Regions from separate parts of the Clostridium sp. AWRP genome, predicted to be linked through region 1. Evidence: riboswitches for the same ligand, from Rfam matches in the RefSeq annotation. Region 1 holds a riboswitch; each other region holds the start of a gene.
What was found. A riboswitch is a leader RNA that binds a small molecule or an ion and turns the genes downstream of it on or off. The one in region 1 is predicted to bind FMN.
Positions count from the first base shown of each region.

Region 2: linked by a shared signal. The riboswitch ahead of DMR38_RS01235 (ECF transporter S component) and the one ahead of ribD (bifunctional diaminohydroxyphosphoribosylaminopyrimidine deaminase/5-amino-6-(5-phosphoribosylamino)uracil reductase RibD) in region 1 are both predicted to bind FMN.
Region 3: linked by a shared signal. The riboswitch ahead of DMR38_RS07600 (FGGY family carbohydrate kinase) and the one ahead of ribD (bifunctional diaminohydroxyphosphoribosylaminopyrimidine deaminase/5-amino-6-(5-phosphoribosylamino)uracil reductase RibD) in region 1 are both predicted to bind FMN.

Region 1 is NZ_CP029758.2:2,462,678-2,467,955, forward strand. Features, by position in the region: gene DMR38_RS11365 (bifunctional 3,4-dihydroxy-2-butanone-4-phosphate synthase/GTP cyclohydrolase II) at 1-106, opposite strand, end outside; gene DMR38_RS11370 (riboflavin synthase) at 158-814, opposite strand; gene ribD (bifunctional diaminohydroxyphosphoribosylaminopyrimidine deaminase/5-amino-6-(5-phosphoribosylamino)uracil reductase RibD) at 830-1,948, opposite strand; FMN riboswitch at 2,121-2,236, opposite strand; gene DMR38_RS11380 (methyl-accepting chemotaxis protein) at 2,309-3,970, opposite strand; gene DMR38_RS11385 (chemotaxis protein CheW) at 3,991-4,482, opposite strand; gene DMR38_RS11390 (chemotaxis protein CheA) at 4,511-5,278, opposite strand, start outside.
Region 2 is NZ_CP029758.2:252,554-257,831, reverse strand. Features, by position in the region: gene DMR38_RS01240 (hypothetical protein) at 1-1,644, opposite strand, end outside; gene DMR38_RS01235 (ECF transporter S component) at 1,753-2,379, opposite strand; FMN riboswitch at 2,468-2,584, opposite strand; gene DMR38_RS01230 (Tex family protein) at 2,651-4,804, opposite strand; gene DMR38_RS01225 (M28 family metallopeptidase) at 4,968-5,278, shown strand, end outside.
Region 3 is NZ_CP029758.2:1,632,383-1,637,660, reverse strand. Features, by position in the region: gene DMR38_RS07600 (FGGY family carbohydrate kinase) at 1-1,408, opposite strand, end outside; FMN riboswitch at 1,563-1,676, opposite strand; gene DMR38_RS07595 (MerR family transcriptional regulator) at 1,701-2,684, opposite strand; gene DMR38_RS07590 (DUF6198 family protein) at 2,851-3,483, opposite strand; gene DMR38_RS07585 (transporter substrate-binding domain-containing protein) at 3,949-5,278, opposite strand, start outside.

The DNA of each region.
Region 1 (5,278 bases):
CTAAATCACCTTCATTTTCTCTTCCTTCATCATCTACAATTATGATCATTTTCCCTTGTTTAAGATCTTTTATTGCATCTTCTATAGTATCAAATTTAAAATTCATGATTTTTATCTCCCTTCAAAAATAAATGTTTAGACATCTGAAAAAAATGCCTTATTGCATAAAGCCATATTCCTTTAGTTTTAAAGCATCTATACTGCCGCTCTTTTCTGGCTCTTTTTTTGGATTCAAAACCATTTTTTCTACATATTTTCCTATTAAATCACACTCTATATTTACTAAATCTCCTATTTTTTTATAATCTAAAATAGTTTCCATCTTAGTATGGGGTATAAGAGACACACTGAAACAATTTTTATTTAATTCTGCTACAGTAAGGCTCACACCATCTATAGTCACAGAACCTTTTCGTACTATATATCTAAATAAATCAGAAGACGCCTCTATGTCTATCCAGGTTGAGATGTCCTCTTCTCTCACATCTACAATTTTTCCAGTACCATCTATATGTCCACTTACTATATGTCCACCTAATCTGTCTCCAAGCCTTAGAGCCCTTTCCAGGTTAACTTTGCTTCCTATTTTTAAATCTTTTAAACTGCTTATTCTCAAAGTTTCAGCCATAATATCTACAGTAAAAGAATCCTTTTTTAAATCAACTACAGTAACACAAGTTCCATTTACAGCAATGCTGTCTCCCAGTTTAACTCCATCTAGTAAATTTCCTGCTTTTATGGAGACTTTTGAAGAATTTCTTCCCTTTGATACTTTTAATATTTCTCCTATTTCTTCTACCAAACCAGTAAACAAGTTTATCCCTTCTTTCTAATTTTCAGCATTTATTACATAGGCTTGTATCATAATATCCTCTCCCACATTTTCTGCACATATATCTTTTAATTTTATACTGTCTGAGAGGTTTTCAATTCCATATCCTTCAACTGAAGTTTTAGCATTCTTACCTCCAAGTATTTTAGGTGCAATAAAATAAATAACTTTATTTACAATTCCAGACTTAATTGCAGAAAAATTGAGTTCTGCGCCTCCCTCAACAAGTACACTATCTATACCCATTTCTCCAAGTTTTTTAGTTAAATATTTTAAATCCACCCTTCCTTCTCTATTTTCTGGACAGGCAACTATATTTACTCCCATAGATTTTAAAGACTCTGCCTTGTCCTTATCAAACTTTTCTGTACATGCTATTATTATTTCCCTTTCACGAGAAGTTTTAAAAATTTGAGATTCAACAGGCACTCTCAGCTTTGAGTCTACAATTACAGCTTTAGGACTTTTGCACTTTTCTTCAAGCCTTGTAGTTAAAAGAGGATCATCTAAAATCACAGTACCTACCCCAACCATAATTGCCATAACTCTATTTCGCATCTTATGAACTTTTAACCTTGATTCTTCACCTGTTATCCATTTAGACTCACCACTAACTGTAGCTATTTTCCCATCTAAGGTAACTCCAGATTTTAAAATTACAAAAGGTACCTTTGACTTTATATAATTCATAAATATCTCATTTATTTTTACAGCTTCTCTTTCCATAACCCCGGTAACTACTTCTATATTTTTATCTTTTAAAATTTTTACGCCTCTTCCTGATACAAGAGGATTTGGATCTACACTTCCTATTACTACCCTTTTTATTCCAGCTTCTACTATAGCTTTTGCACAAGGCGGAGTTTTTCCATAATGTGAACAAGGTTCTAACGTTACATACAAATCTGCACCTTTTGAATTATCTCCTGCTTCTCTAAGTGCATATATTTCCGCATGAGGCCCTCCAAAAAAACTATGATAACCTTTTCCTATTATCTTTCCATTTTTGACTATCACAGCTCCCACAAGGGGATTTGGATTCACAAATCCTCTTCCCAATAAAGCTAGTTTTAAAGCTTCTTTCATATACTTTTCATCTGTATTTTCTTTTTCCATAAGATTCACTTCCATAATTTTAATTATATATTTATTTACTTTTTTGTATAAATATAACATTGTATGCTTATAAAACTCCTACTTTTCTTGAAATTTTGCATATAAAAATTCCCTGAAACAACCTTCAGGGAATAAAATTACAAAACACATAAAAACATAGCTTAAACTATATCTTTACTTTCTTTTATCCAGACTTTACTGTCGGTACTGGAATCAAACCAGTTCATGCTATAAAAGCTCGCGGACTATACCGCCGATCGGGAATTTCACCCTGCCCCGAAAGTTTAACTTTATTAAGTTTTATCATGCTTTCAATATATACCTATTTTTTTCTATTGTCAATGGTAATTTTGCAATTTTTTATTCTTGCTCTCCTAAGTCAATTCCACGATATTTCTTTTTTGTCTCCATATCTTTTAACATATTAAGTATTTCTGGATTTATATTTTCCCCTTTATCATAACTAGAATTTACTCTTCTTATCTCAAATTTTTTAACTTGTTCCAGCATAATATCTGCCTGACTTGAAAGTTCTTCACTTGCTGCTGCACTTTCTTCAGACGTAGCAGAATTTTCTTGAATTACCTGGGATACCTCCATTATTCCGCTGTTAATCTGCTCTGCACCAGTGGCCTGTTCACTAGAAGCTTCTGCTATACTTTCCACAAAATCTGCTACTTTTGTAACTCCTTCTACAATTTCACCAAGAGCTTCAGCAGTTTCATTTGCAATCTTAGTACCTGTATCCACCTTCTTAATGGAATCTTCTATTAGTGCAGTAGTTTCTTTTGCAGCATCCCGTGATTTTGCGGCTAAATTTCTTACTTCCTCAGCAACTACTGCAAACCCTTTTCCGTACCTACCTGCCCTCGCAGCTTCAACAGCAGCATTTAGAGCCAGAATATTTGTCTGAAAAGCAATATCATCTATAGCCTTTATAACCTTGGATATATTACCTGAAGCTGCATTTATATCATCCATACTTTTAAGCATTTCCTCCATATGTGAATTTCCCTTAACTGCATTAACTTTCACCTGTTCAGTCAATTCATTTGCCTTACCTGCATTATCCGCATTAAGTCTTATTTGTGAAGAAATTTCTTCTACAGAAGCCGTCAATTCTTCTACAGAACTTGCTTGTTCCGTAGAGCCTTGAGAAAGGGCTATACCCGAATCTGATACTTGTTTTGCACTGGAAGCCACCTGGTTTGCCGCAGCTTGAATATTTGTTACAACTTCATTTAAATTATCATTCATCTTTTTAAATGACCTGGCAAGTATTCCTATTTCATCTTTTCTACTAGTATTTATATTTACATTTAAATCTCCATCTGCAACTTTATCTGTAGAAATCATAAGCTCCCTAATTGGTCTTATTATGGATAGTGAAATAATTGTTCCCAGTACTACAGCAGCAAGCACTCCTATAATTATAAAAATTATAATTATTTTTTGACTTGCACTGGCTGTTTTATCATTGTTCTCTGAAGAACTTTCTGCAATACTTTCCTTTAAATTTATAATCGTCTTTAAACTATTTGCCACATCATTCTGTGCCACAGCAAGCTTACTATTAAGTGAATTTATTTCGCTTTTGCGGTTCCCATCTTTTGACATCTTCATAATTTCATTAGCTGTTTCCATATACTTTGCTTTAGAGGATTTAAGCTTTTCAACTTCTTCTTTTCCAGCATCAGTTAAAAGTGTCTTTGAAAATTCATCTAATTGTCTGTCAAAATTGGAGCTAAAAGAATTTACCTTATTTATAGATTGATTTATATCCGATTGGTTATCTTCTAAGATTACATCCTTTAAATTTGATCTTATATCCCCGGAAGTTAAAGTAAGTTCAGTCAACTGCCCTAGCGGAACTGTCATATTTTTATATAATTGAGTGTCTAAATTATTGATTTTATTCATACTTGTTAATCCAAATATTCCAATTATACACATTATAAGTACAATTAAAAAAAATCCTACAAATAGCCTTATCCCTATTTTTAAATTATTAAATAATTTCACATCCATCCACTCCTCTGATATTAAATATTACTTAAACTGTCTGCGTCCTCGTGGTTTAACAGTTTGTTACAATCCAAAAGTAGTTTTACATTATTTTGAATTTTCCCTATACCCTTTATAAACTTATTTTTGATTTTGCTGATTTCAGGAGGGTCTACAATTTCACAATCAGGTATATCTATTACCTCGGAGACACCATCTACAATAAGTCCTACATAAATCCCCTCAATCTGAATTACAATAATACATGTTCTGTCATTATACTCCATTGGTTTCTTTCTAAATCTTAACCTAATATCCATTACAGGTATTATTTTACCCCTTAGGTTTATAATTCCTTTTATATATTCAGGAAGTTCAGGTATTTCGCTTATGGGCTGGATTCCTATTATTTCAATAACATATTTAATTTCTATACCATAAAATTCATTCTCAAGAGTAAAAGTAAGATACTTATTCTTTTGCGTATCTTCTTCTTCAATTAAGCTATCATCTATTACAACTTCCGACATATTTACATCATCCTTTCACTGTAAGCATCTATTTGACAAGCATATTTACAAGTTCACCTATATCAAGTATTAAACTAATACTTCCATCTCCAAGAAGAGTACACCCTGAAAGTCCATCTATATTTTTTATTTTTTTTATATAATTAGGTAAACACTTTACTACAACCTGCTGCTGTCCAGCTAATTCATCTGCAAATATACATAATCCATTATTGTCTTTTTCTACCATGACAATTATTCCATCTTCTAAATTTTTAACATTAGTTTTTATATTGTATAATTTGTGTATACGGATAAGAGGATAACACTTTCCCCTCACCATTATCATTTCACCGCTGTCCATATTAGAAATCATATTGCTTTTTTCTATACTAAAAAGTTCTTTTATAGATGTAATAGGAATGGTATAATAGGAATTTCCTACCTTTATATTCATACCATCTATAATTGCAAGGGTTCGAGGTATTTTCATAGTTGTAGTAGACCCATAATTCTCCAAACTATCTATTGAAACTGATCCACATATATCTTGAATATTTTTAACTACTACATCCATACCAACCCCTCTTCCGCTAAATTCTGTAACATTTCCATTGGTGGAAAAACCAGGGATAAAGATTAAACTATAGATTTCTTTGTCACTCAATTCCTTTGGATTTTTCTTAAGTATTCCATTTGAAACAGCTTTTTCTAATATACTTTTCTTGTCTAATCCCCTACCATCGTCTTTTACAATTATAACAATGTCATTTCCTTCATTCTTTGCTTCTAAGGTAACCGTTCCCGTTTTACTTTT
Region 2 (5,278 bases), 2.2 Mb from region 1:
ACTATTTTTAACGCTTAAATATGCATCTACTGTACCCATATTTTCAGTACTTACAGAAGTTACTATTTTTACATTAGTAGAATCTATTTTTTTTCCTTTTTTCCTTTCATCCTTAATCATCAGTTTGCATTGATAATCTTGTTGATTTAAATTTATAGGAACATCCATATAATAGTATGAATTAGATACAGTATTGAATACTTTAAAATCGTTCATGTTATTGTTAAGCACTTGTGCAATATTTCCACTAAGTTGATTTTTGCCATCTCCTTTTTGATCTAAAACTGTTCTTATAATATCCTTCATCTCACTGGTCTTTATGTTTATCTGTTCTTTTATCTGGCTTACAATGTCATCCATACCATTTTGCTTTACAAAATTATTGTGATGAGGACTTTCAACTTTACTGCCTTCTTTTTCAGAAAACTTTAAAACCGTATTTGAAGTATCTTTTTGTTCCGAATTTTCTATATTTTTAGGAGAAATACCTTTATCTGTACCTGTTTTTTGTTCTATATTTTTAGAAGAAATATCTTTACCTACACTTGTCTGCTGCTCTATGTCTTTAGATGAAATATCCTCTTTTACATTAGATGGCTGCTCTATATTGGGGTATTGAGTTTTTTCTTCACCTACTGAATTTTTGGTTTTATTTAAAATCTCATTTAACTTACTTACATCCAATCCCTCACTATTTAAAACAGTTTTATTTTCCACACTGGCCCTTTCTGTACCTGCTCTACTAAGAGTATCTTTTTCATTCTGTGTAGAAGCAGTATTATCCTTAGTAGGTATATTTATTGCTTTACTGCCACTATCTTCACTTCTATATACTTCAGCTTGAGCCTTTTCGGAAATAACTTTTAAATTGTCTTTTGTACCTTCAACTTGGTTTGGGGTTTGTACATTAGTGGAATTCTGTCCAGATAGATTTTCTCCCAAGGATTTTATTTCGTTATATATGGTGCCATCCTTTTTAAATACATTGTTAAAACTTTTTATATTATCTTCGTTTAGTTCCATATTGTTTTCCAGAAAAGTAAGCAAATCATTACCACTTATCTGTTTTAGTTGGGTAAAAAAATTTTTTAATGTACTGGTGGTAAATTTACCTTCTGTGCTTTCAGGGGATATACCTCTACTATCTAAATATTTATTTATAAACTCATTCTCTTCATTAGGATCATTTTTTATTTTGTCTATAAAATCCAGGGTAGTTTTTATATTAGAAATATTGCTTTTGGTAAGTGGTATTTCGTGCTTAAGCATGCTTTTTACAAGCTGGTAGTCATCACTACTTAAATTAAGATCACCGAACTCTCTAATAAAACTACCTATAGGATCTTTGCCGACCCTTTGTTCTCCATCTTGTGAGTTCACAATTTTTAATTTAAGTTTTCCATTTTCGAACCCTTGTACTTCTAGTCTTACAAGTTTATTTGGCAAAAAATCTACTGGGTTTTCTATTTCTGCAGAAAATTGCCATCCATCTAAAAGTTTTAAAAGTATTTCTCCTGTAGACTTTTTTAGATCTAAAATCCTAGCAGAAAATCTTTCACCTACTTCAAAAGATAATTTAGTAGATATGCGCTTGTTATCTACATTATAACTACTGTTTACATTCCATATACCTGGCAAATTCATCACCCTTTATAAATTTATTCTCTTTTTAAGTTATGTATAAATTATCGTACAAAAATGTTTTTTCATAAAGATAAAATAAAAAAATCTGGGATAAACCCAGATTCTTTTCTAATTGTTATGTTCTGCTAAACCCCTACTTTTACTCTGCTCTTGTTTCAATACTGGTGATACACTCTTATACAAAAGTAGTGTAAGTGCTGTAAGTAGTACTCCCTTTAATAAATTAAATGGTACAATAGCAAATAATATCAAAGTATTTATATCTGTTATACTTCCATTTACTTTTCCTGCTGCTGCTACCATTGCACTTATAGGGAAATTAAGTAGTTTTTCATAAAGTGGAAGTAATATAAAGTAGTTTAACACTGCAGCAGATACTGACATAGCAATAGTTGCTGCCCCAAGGCTAATTGCTGCTGTCTTTTTAGTTTTATGTCTGTTATATAAATATCCTGCTGTAAATACTAAAACTGAACCCACTGCAAAATTTGCGAACTCTCCTATAAATGCTGTTTTTCCATCAAATATTCCATGAAGTATATTCTTTAAAAGCTCTATGGCAATTCCAGCTCCAGGTCCAAGTGCAAAAGTACCTATTAAAGCCGGTAAATCACTTATATCAATCTGTAAAAATGATGGGAACACAGGAATTGCAACTTCTATGAACATAAGTAAAAATCCAATTACACCTAACAATGATATCTTTACTAGCCTGTTTAATTTATTACTTCTCATATCTAACATCCCCCTAAAACATTGTGTATAACCTTCTAAGGTAAGTTAAAAAAGCCCTGATAAAATATCAGGGCTAATAAACACTACATTTTACCTTCTTTCATCCAGACTCTACTGTCGGCCTCGGAATTTCACCGAATCATACCAATTATGGCTCGCGGGCTATACCGCCGGTGGGGAATCACACCCCGCCCTGAAGATTATATTTTAAATTTTCAAGTTCATTATAATACTTTTACCATCACATTTCAACATATTCTTAAAATAATTTTTATTTCATGCTAAGGGATATTCTCTTTCTCTTCTCGTCTACTTCAAGTACAGTTACCTGAACTATATCTCCTACTTGAACTACATCAAGTGGGTGCTTCACAAATTTATCTGACAACTGACTTATATGAACAAGTCCATCCTGATGAACTCCAATATCTACAAAAGCTCCAAAATCTGCTACATTTCTAACTGTGCCTGTAAGCACCATACCCGGTTTTAATTGATTAATGTCTATTATTCCAGTCTTAAGTATAGGTTTAGGAAGTTCTTCTCTTGGATCTCTGCCTGGCTTTTTTATCTCTTTTATTATATCTTTTAGAGTTGGTTCACCTACATTAAGCTTCTTTGAAAGAACATCTATGCCTATTTTATCAACTCTATTATCTATACCTGAAAGTTCTCCATTTTTTAAATCTTCCATGCTGTATCCAATGATTTCCAAAAGTCCTTTTGCTGCATCATAAGATTCAGGATGCACAGAAGTATTATCAAGGGGCTCACCGCTTTCCATTACCCTTAAAAATCCTGCACACTGTTCAAAAGCTTTGGCTCCCAATCTTTTAACCTTTAAAAGCTCTTTTCTATTTTTAAATTTTCCATTTTCTTCTCTATAAGCTACAATGTTTGATGCTATCGCAGTATTTATTCCAGATATATAGGATAGAAGAGAGGGCGTTGCTATATTTAGATCTACCCCTACACTATTTACACAGTCTTCTACAATTCCCTTTAAAGATTCATCCAATTTCTTTGGTGCAACATCATGTTGATACTGTCCTACCCCTATGGATTTAGGGTCTATTTTAACAAGTTCTGCTAAAGGATCTTGAAGCCTTCTGCCTATAGATATAGCTCCCCTCAAAGATACATTTATATCTGGATATTCCTTTGCTGCAAGTTCTGATGCAGAATAAATTGAAGCTCCTGCTTCAGATACAATTACATAGTACAGATCTTTTCCCTTCTCTTCCTTCACTTCTTTTATAAGTTTTCCAATCAGTTCTTCAGATTCCCTACTAGCAGTTCCGTTTCCAAGAGATATAACATTTACATCATGCTTATATACTAGCTCTTTTAGTTTCTTTATAGAGCCTTCTACATCATTTTGAGGTGCTGTAGCATATACTATTGCGGTATCTAACAATTTGCCTGTATCATCCAATACTGCAATTTTGCATCCATTTCTAAAACCAGGGTCATAGCCAAGTACATTTTTTCCCTTTATAGGTGATTGCATCAAAAGTGCCTTCAAATTAGCTTTAAATATTTTTATGGCGCCTTCTTCTCCCATATCTGTAAGTTGTGACCGTATTTCTCTTTCAATAGATGGGTAAATTAGTCTCTTTAGCGAATCTTCTACACTTTTTTCTATATAAGTATCTGTTATATTATTTCCTCTAAGAGATTGATTCTTTAAGTAAATTTCTATATTCTCCATATCACAGCTTATCTTTACAGATAAAACTTTTTCCTTTTCCCCTCTATTTATAGCTAGTATTCTATGAGGTGGAATAGACTTGACTGCTTCTCTATAATCATAATACATTTCATAAGGAGTTGGTTCTTTACTTTCACCCTTCGTTTCAATTATTCCATTTTCCCAAACAAATTTTCTTATCCATTTTCTATACTTTGCTTCATCAGAAATAACTTCACTTATTATGTCAACTGCACCTGCTAGTGCATCTTCTGAAGACTCAACGCCCTTTTCTTCGTTTATAAATTTTTCTGCATACTTTTCTATATCATCTTGAAAATTCCCATCCAAAATAGCTTCTGAGATAGGCTTAAGCCCCTTTTCCTGTGCAATAGTTGCTCTGGTTCTTTTCTTTGGTTTATATGGTCTATATATGTCTTCTACTTCTGTTAAAGTACTGCTGTGTTCTATAGAATTCTTTAATTCTTCCGTAAGTTTTCCCTGTTCTTCTATTATCCTTATTACATCTTCTTTTCTAGATTTAAGATTTCTAAGATATGTAAGCCTTTCTGCCAGTTTTCTTAAAGTTACATCACTCATACTCCCTGTAAGCTCTTTTCTATATCTGGCTATAAAAGGCACTGTATTACCTGAATCTAAAAGTTCGATTACACTATTTATATATTTTCTATTTACACTAAGCTCTTCAGCTAATGTATCTATTATATTATTCATTTTTACCTCCTGGTTAATTTTATTTATGATAAATCTCTAAGCTAAAAGAAGGATTAAACATACTGAAAAAGTATAAATCAGCTAAAAATATATTACAACAGTTATATACATTTTGGCAAATTAATATATATTTAGAAACACTTTATTTTAGAGGTTATTATTAATGAAAAAATTTATGTTTATGCTGCCATTAACTATATTTTGTATTATTTGTTCATTGAGCTTTCAATACTACTATTTTGTGCATCCACTAAACTCTTCAAAAGTTAAAAATACTATTTCCTATCTATCTTCAGATAATTTTAAAGGAAGGCTTACTGGAACCTTGGAAAATTATGAAACAGCAGATTTTATAAAACATTATTTTAAAGCAGAAAATCTAAGTCCCTACAATAAGGATTACCTACAATCCTTTAATGTAGTTTACCCTGAAAAAATAGATGCTGATCCATATCTCATAGTAAAGGATAGAAA
Region 3 (5,278 bases), 830 kb from region 1:
TGCTGACAAGTGCCTCCTTTAAGTCCCCTATATCACCTGCTGCATATGCACCAATAATACAATCTGTAAGTACAGCACCTCCCGAGACTTCTAGTGTAATTGTTTCACTTTGCATAATATCTGCTTTAATTTGATTCCATAAATCATCTCTACTTCCACCCTCGGTAATGGTAATTCTGTCTATTTTGATACCAGCATTTCTATAATCATTTGTAATTTCCATATAATCATAAGCAATGGCCTCCAAAACAGACCTCCATAAAACAAATTGATCTGTATCCAAGGTCATGTTCAAAAAACAACCTTTTATCTTTGAAAATTGACCATATCCACCAGTTAAATATGGTAAGAAAATCACACCATTACATCCTGGCACAACCTTTTCTGCTCCTCTGCTAAGCAGTTTATAATAGCTATCATCATCAGATTTTCGACAAATGTTATCCTTAAACCAACGCAGTGCCAAGCCTCCAGTTCTAACAAATCCCCAGTAAAAATATGTATTTTCTAAAGTGCCGCTGTTAAAAATCAATTCACTTCCCCTTTGACTAAGCTCTGGAATAATCCCATTTGTAGAGACACAAAACATGGCACAAGTTCCTGAAACATCTACAGCCTTATTTGCTTCAAGAATTCCGCTTCCCAACATGGACTGCATTGTATCACCTGCACCAGCACAAATTGGTATGCCATGAGGACATCCCGTTTCCTTTGCCGCACTTTCCGATAACGTACCAATAATATCCCAGGGCTTTACAATCTTAGGCATATAGCTTTTAGCTATCCCTAATATATCAAGCTGTTTATCAGACCATTTCTTTTCATATACACAATATCCAAGGCCCCATCCTGACATAGTTCCCCAATCAACAAAAGCATCCTTACTTTCTAAACCTGCAAGATTCATCAGGATATAAGGAGCATTATGGACAAACTTTTTGCCTCTTTTTTGAAATTCTTTACTATTTGCTAAGATCCACCTTGCATGCAGCGCTGGAAACATACAGCTTGGATCAGCATTTCCCGTTTCCTTTCCCCAAACATCAAGGTTCAATTTCTTAAGAGTTTCAGCATCTCTCTGTGTTCTTGAATCCAAATAGTTTATATAAGGCGTAATTGCCTTTCCACTTTCGTCTATACCCACAATTCCACAAATAATTCCATCCCCCATAATTGCTTTAATTAAGCTAGGATCAATTTCTTGTTTTTTTAACTGTTCTACGCACTGTTTCATACCAAGCTTTGTAAGTAAAAGATATTCATCTGCATCCATATCAACCCATCCTGGATGAGGATATTTCAAAGTTGTTCTATTTGACGATTTTGCTACACATTTCATATTTTTATCATATACAGCAACCTTTACGCTTTGAGTTCCTGCATCAAAAGCAAGATAATAATGTTCCATTTTATATATTTAGTGAGAGGTACATAAAAATTGCAATCTCCCCCTAAAATTCACCTCTTTTCTTTATCATACTATCTAACGTTTAATTTTAAGCAAAATAACCCCTAGGTTCTCCTAGGGGATTGTAAACATAATAAACATATACATCTTGTTTATCCACCTTCTTTCATCCAGACTATACTGTCGGCTTCGGAATCTAACCGAATCTGCCATATGGCTTGCGGGCTGTACCGCCGATAGGGAATTTCACCCAACCCCGAAGGATATTCTATATAACTTTATCATTAATATATCATTGTGCTTTTTCTCTGTCAATGTTCATATAACTTTCTTCATTAAAACTTTTTAGTAAATCGTTTATACCAAATCCTATATTACCTTTTACTCCATTTTCAATATCAAGCAGCATCTTAGTGTCATTTTCTCTATACTTTTTATAGTCCTCATTAAGTACAACTAGATATTTTTCAAACTTTCCTTGAATCGGCTTAATTATCTTACAATACTTTTTTGTAAGTTCAATACATCTAATAAAGCTGCACTTTACTTTCTCATCCTCCTTTAAAGATTTTACAAATTCAATTTGATTATTTACTGTAGTATTTTTAACACTATCGTCATAGTTCAATATCTTTTTTGCTTGACTACTCATGATTCTCTTTAGTTCATCTAAATTATCACCATCTACCTTATCTAATTCTTCTAATGGATAGTTACTCTCATCTACTTCCTCAGCAGAATCTAAAAATTCCACAAGCTTTAACCATACTTTCTTCTTTTCATCATTATCAATTGTAACTTCTAAAAATGGCTCATACATAACGGCAAACATTTTTCCAAAATTCCCCGGAAATATTCTAAGCAAACTATTTGATATAAGTTCTTTTTTATCATCTCTAGACAGTTCCAGCGTTTCCCGCAGCTTTTTAATTTGTTCTCCTGAATACTTATAATCATCTGGATTCTTTTCCATAAGACTTGATATGATCAACTTACTTTTTTCTAGATAACTTATGTTCTCATCTATTTTTTCTAAAGCATCCATTAAAGCTTCTTGCAGTCCTTTTTTACCTGCAATTACATCGTTTATGCCCTTTATTGGTATATCTAAAGTTCTAAGTGCTCCTATTAAATTTAATCTAATAATATCCTCATCTGAATATTCCCTATAATTGTTTTCAACATTTTTTAAAGGATTAATCAAACCTTCACTTTCGTAGTATTTAATAGCCTTCTTAGTAAGTCCAGTCTTCTCTGCTGCAATTTTTATATTCATATATATTTTCCTCCCACCAATATCAATAAATCTTGCTTTTATATTAATGGTATCCCTAAGGTACATGTCAATATATTTTTAGGTAAAAAAAGAATAAAGTACATCTTCTCAAATAATTAGTACTTTACTCCCTAAAATTTATCCGATTTCAAGAACTCTGTTCATATTACTCTACAAGTGCAATCATTTTCTTTCCAAATAACATATTAGTTAAGGCAATAGCACGTCCAACACCGATAACTGCCACTAAAGTTCCAATGCCAATTCCAACAACTTTTCCAGCACACACCAAACCAATAACTACAGTAATTATAACGCTTGATATATCTGTTATATTTTTTGCCAGTCCAAGTCCTTTCTTAGTTCGCTCTGCTAGTGCCTGTGTAAAACCATCTGCAGCATTTGGAACAATCTTCATTTGAACTGTAATATATGCTCCAATTCCAGTGAGCATAATTGCTACTGCAAGCAAAAGCAAATTCATTATTAAGTTATCACAATTTATGACTATCATATCATTAAAAATATTAATTATACGGCTAAATACAATACTCATGGGAACCTGTAGTAAGTCAAATGGACGAAATTCCTTTCCACGCAGGGCTGCTTGTCCAGCTACACACAGTATGTAAATACACATAGTTGCATTTCCCAAGTTTATATTCCAAATTTTTGAGATAGAATATGGTATAGAAATTATAGGTGATACTCCGAGACCTGTTTTTGTATTCAAAATAATTCCTAATGCAAGTATCACAAGTCCGATACAATACATCATTCCGCGATAAAATTTCTTCATATGCATTCCTCGATTCTTAGTTTTGTTATAAGTTTGCATTTTTAAATTTAATTACTCTATTTAGTAAAAATTATAAATTTTAGCTACTGTTTATTTACTCTTTTTACTTCCTTCGTATATTGTATATAAATAGTAACAATACTATTATATAAACTTTATAAATTAAAAATCAACTTATATCAAACACACTTTTGCAATAATTAAGTTTATCTAAATATTTTGTACATAAGTCTTATTCTTTTTCTTTAGCATATTTCCAATATTCAAACAGTATAATGTACTTTGCAAAGGACAATATATAATTTGAGACACCTCACAAATTGTACACAATTCGTGAGGTGTCTCTCTAAACAATTGGAGGACAAAATTTATGGTAAAGACAAGTAATAATATCAACAGTGCAACTCTTCAAATTAAAAAAGAACAGCTTGATATATCAAAAAAGTGTTAACAATAAAAAATGAATTAGACTACCTTTTCAATAAATATCTTTACAAGTTCTGGATCGAATTGAATACCTGCATTCTTAATAAGCTCTTTTACGGCTATCTCTTTTGATAAAGCACTTCTATAAGCCCTCTCACTTATCATAGCATCAAAAGCATCAGCTATTGCAATTATTCTTGATTTTAATGGAATTTGCTCTCCTTTAAGTCCTTTAGGATAACCCTTTCCATCCCATCTTTCATGATGTGCTAAGACATACTCTGACATTTCCGCCATATCATTAACAGAACTTAAAATGCGATAGCCTATTTCTGGATGACGTTTAATTTCTTCCCACTCTTCATCGATAAGCTTACCTGGTTTATTTAAAATATTCTCATCTATGGCAACCTTTCCTATATCATGTAACAACCCTACAGTTTTTAGTTCTTGTATTTCACCATCTGGTAGATTCATAGCCTTTCCTAAAAGATTACAATATTCAGATACTCTATGAGAATGTTGTTCCTCTCTTTTATTTTTTTCATGCAGTGTATTTATAATAGCACCAATTGTTTTTCCTCTCATGCTTGGACTCTCAAAAAGCTTCTTTTTATACATGAAATCTTCTGCTTTTTTCAGTACTTCAAATACATCCTCCTCTTCATGGTACTTTGCTGCAAATCCAAAAGAAATTGAGGGATTTATTGACTCTACCTTCTCCTTTGAAGCTAATTCAGAAATACGCTTAAGCATTTTGCCTGCTTCAAGTTCATTTGTCTTTGGAAGCAGTATTACAAACTCATCTCCTCCTACACGTGATATTATACCTTTATCACCACAGACATTAAGCATTACCGACGAAACCTTTTTCAGCAATTCGTCACCAGCAGCATGTCCAAAAGAATCATTTATTAACTTTAATCCATTAACATCAGCCATAACAATAGTAAGAGGAAAATTTTCTTTGTTATTTAATCTTTCAATCTCTTCTTCAAAAAACCTCCTATTGTATAGTCCTGTAAGTTGATCGTTGTAGCTTAGAAATTCAATTTTCTTTTGATTTTTTCTTTCATCTGTAATATCTCTGCTTATTGCAATAACCTCATTTTCTCTACATTTAACTATCCGAAGTTCATAATATTTCTTACCTGCTGATGTATCAATTTCGTATTGAAAACTTTCCAAAGAATTATTTTTAAGAGCTGCCTTAATTTTCTCAAAACAAGTTTCAGCTATTTTAGGTGGAATTACATGCCAAAGAGTTTTTCCTATGAACTCATTTTTAGGCATTATTAACATAGAAGTATCTTTTATTTGACAGTCTTTGAAAACAGCATTTTCATCTACAACAAAGATAATGTCTGGA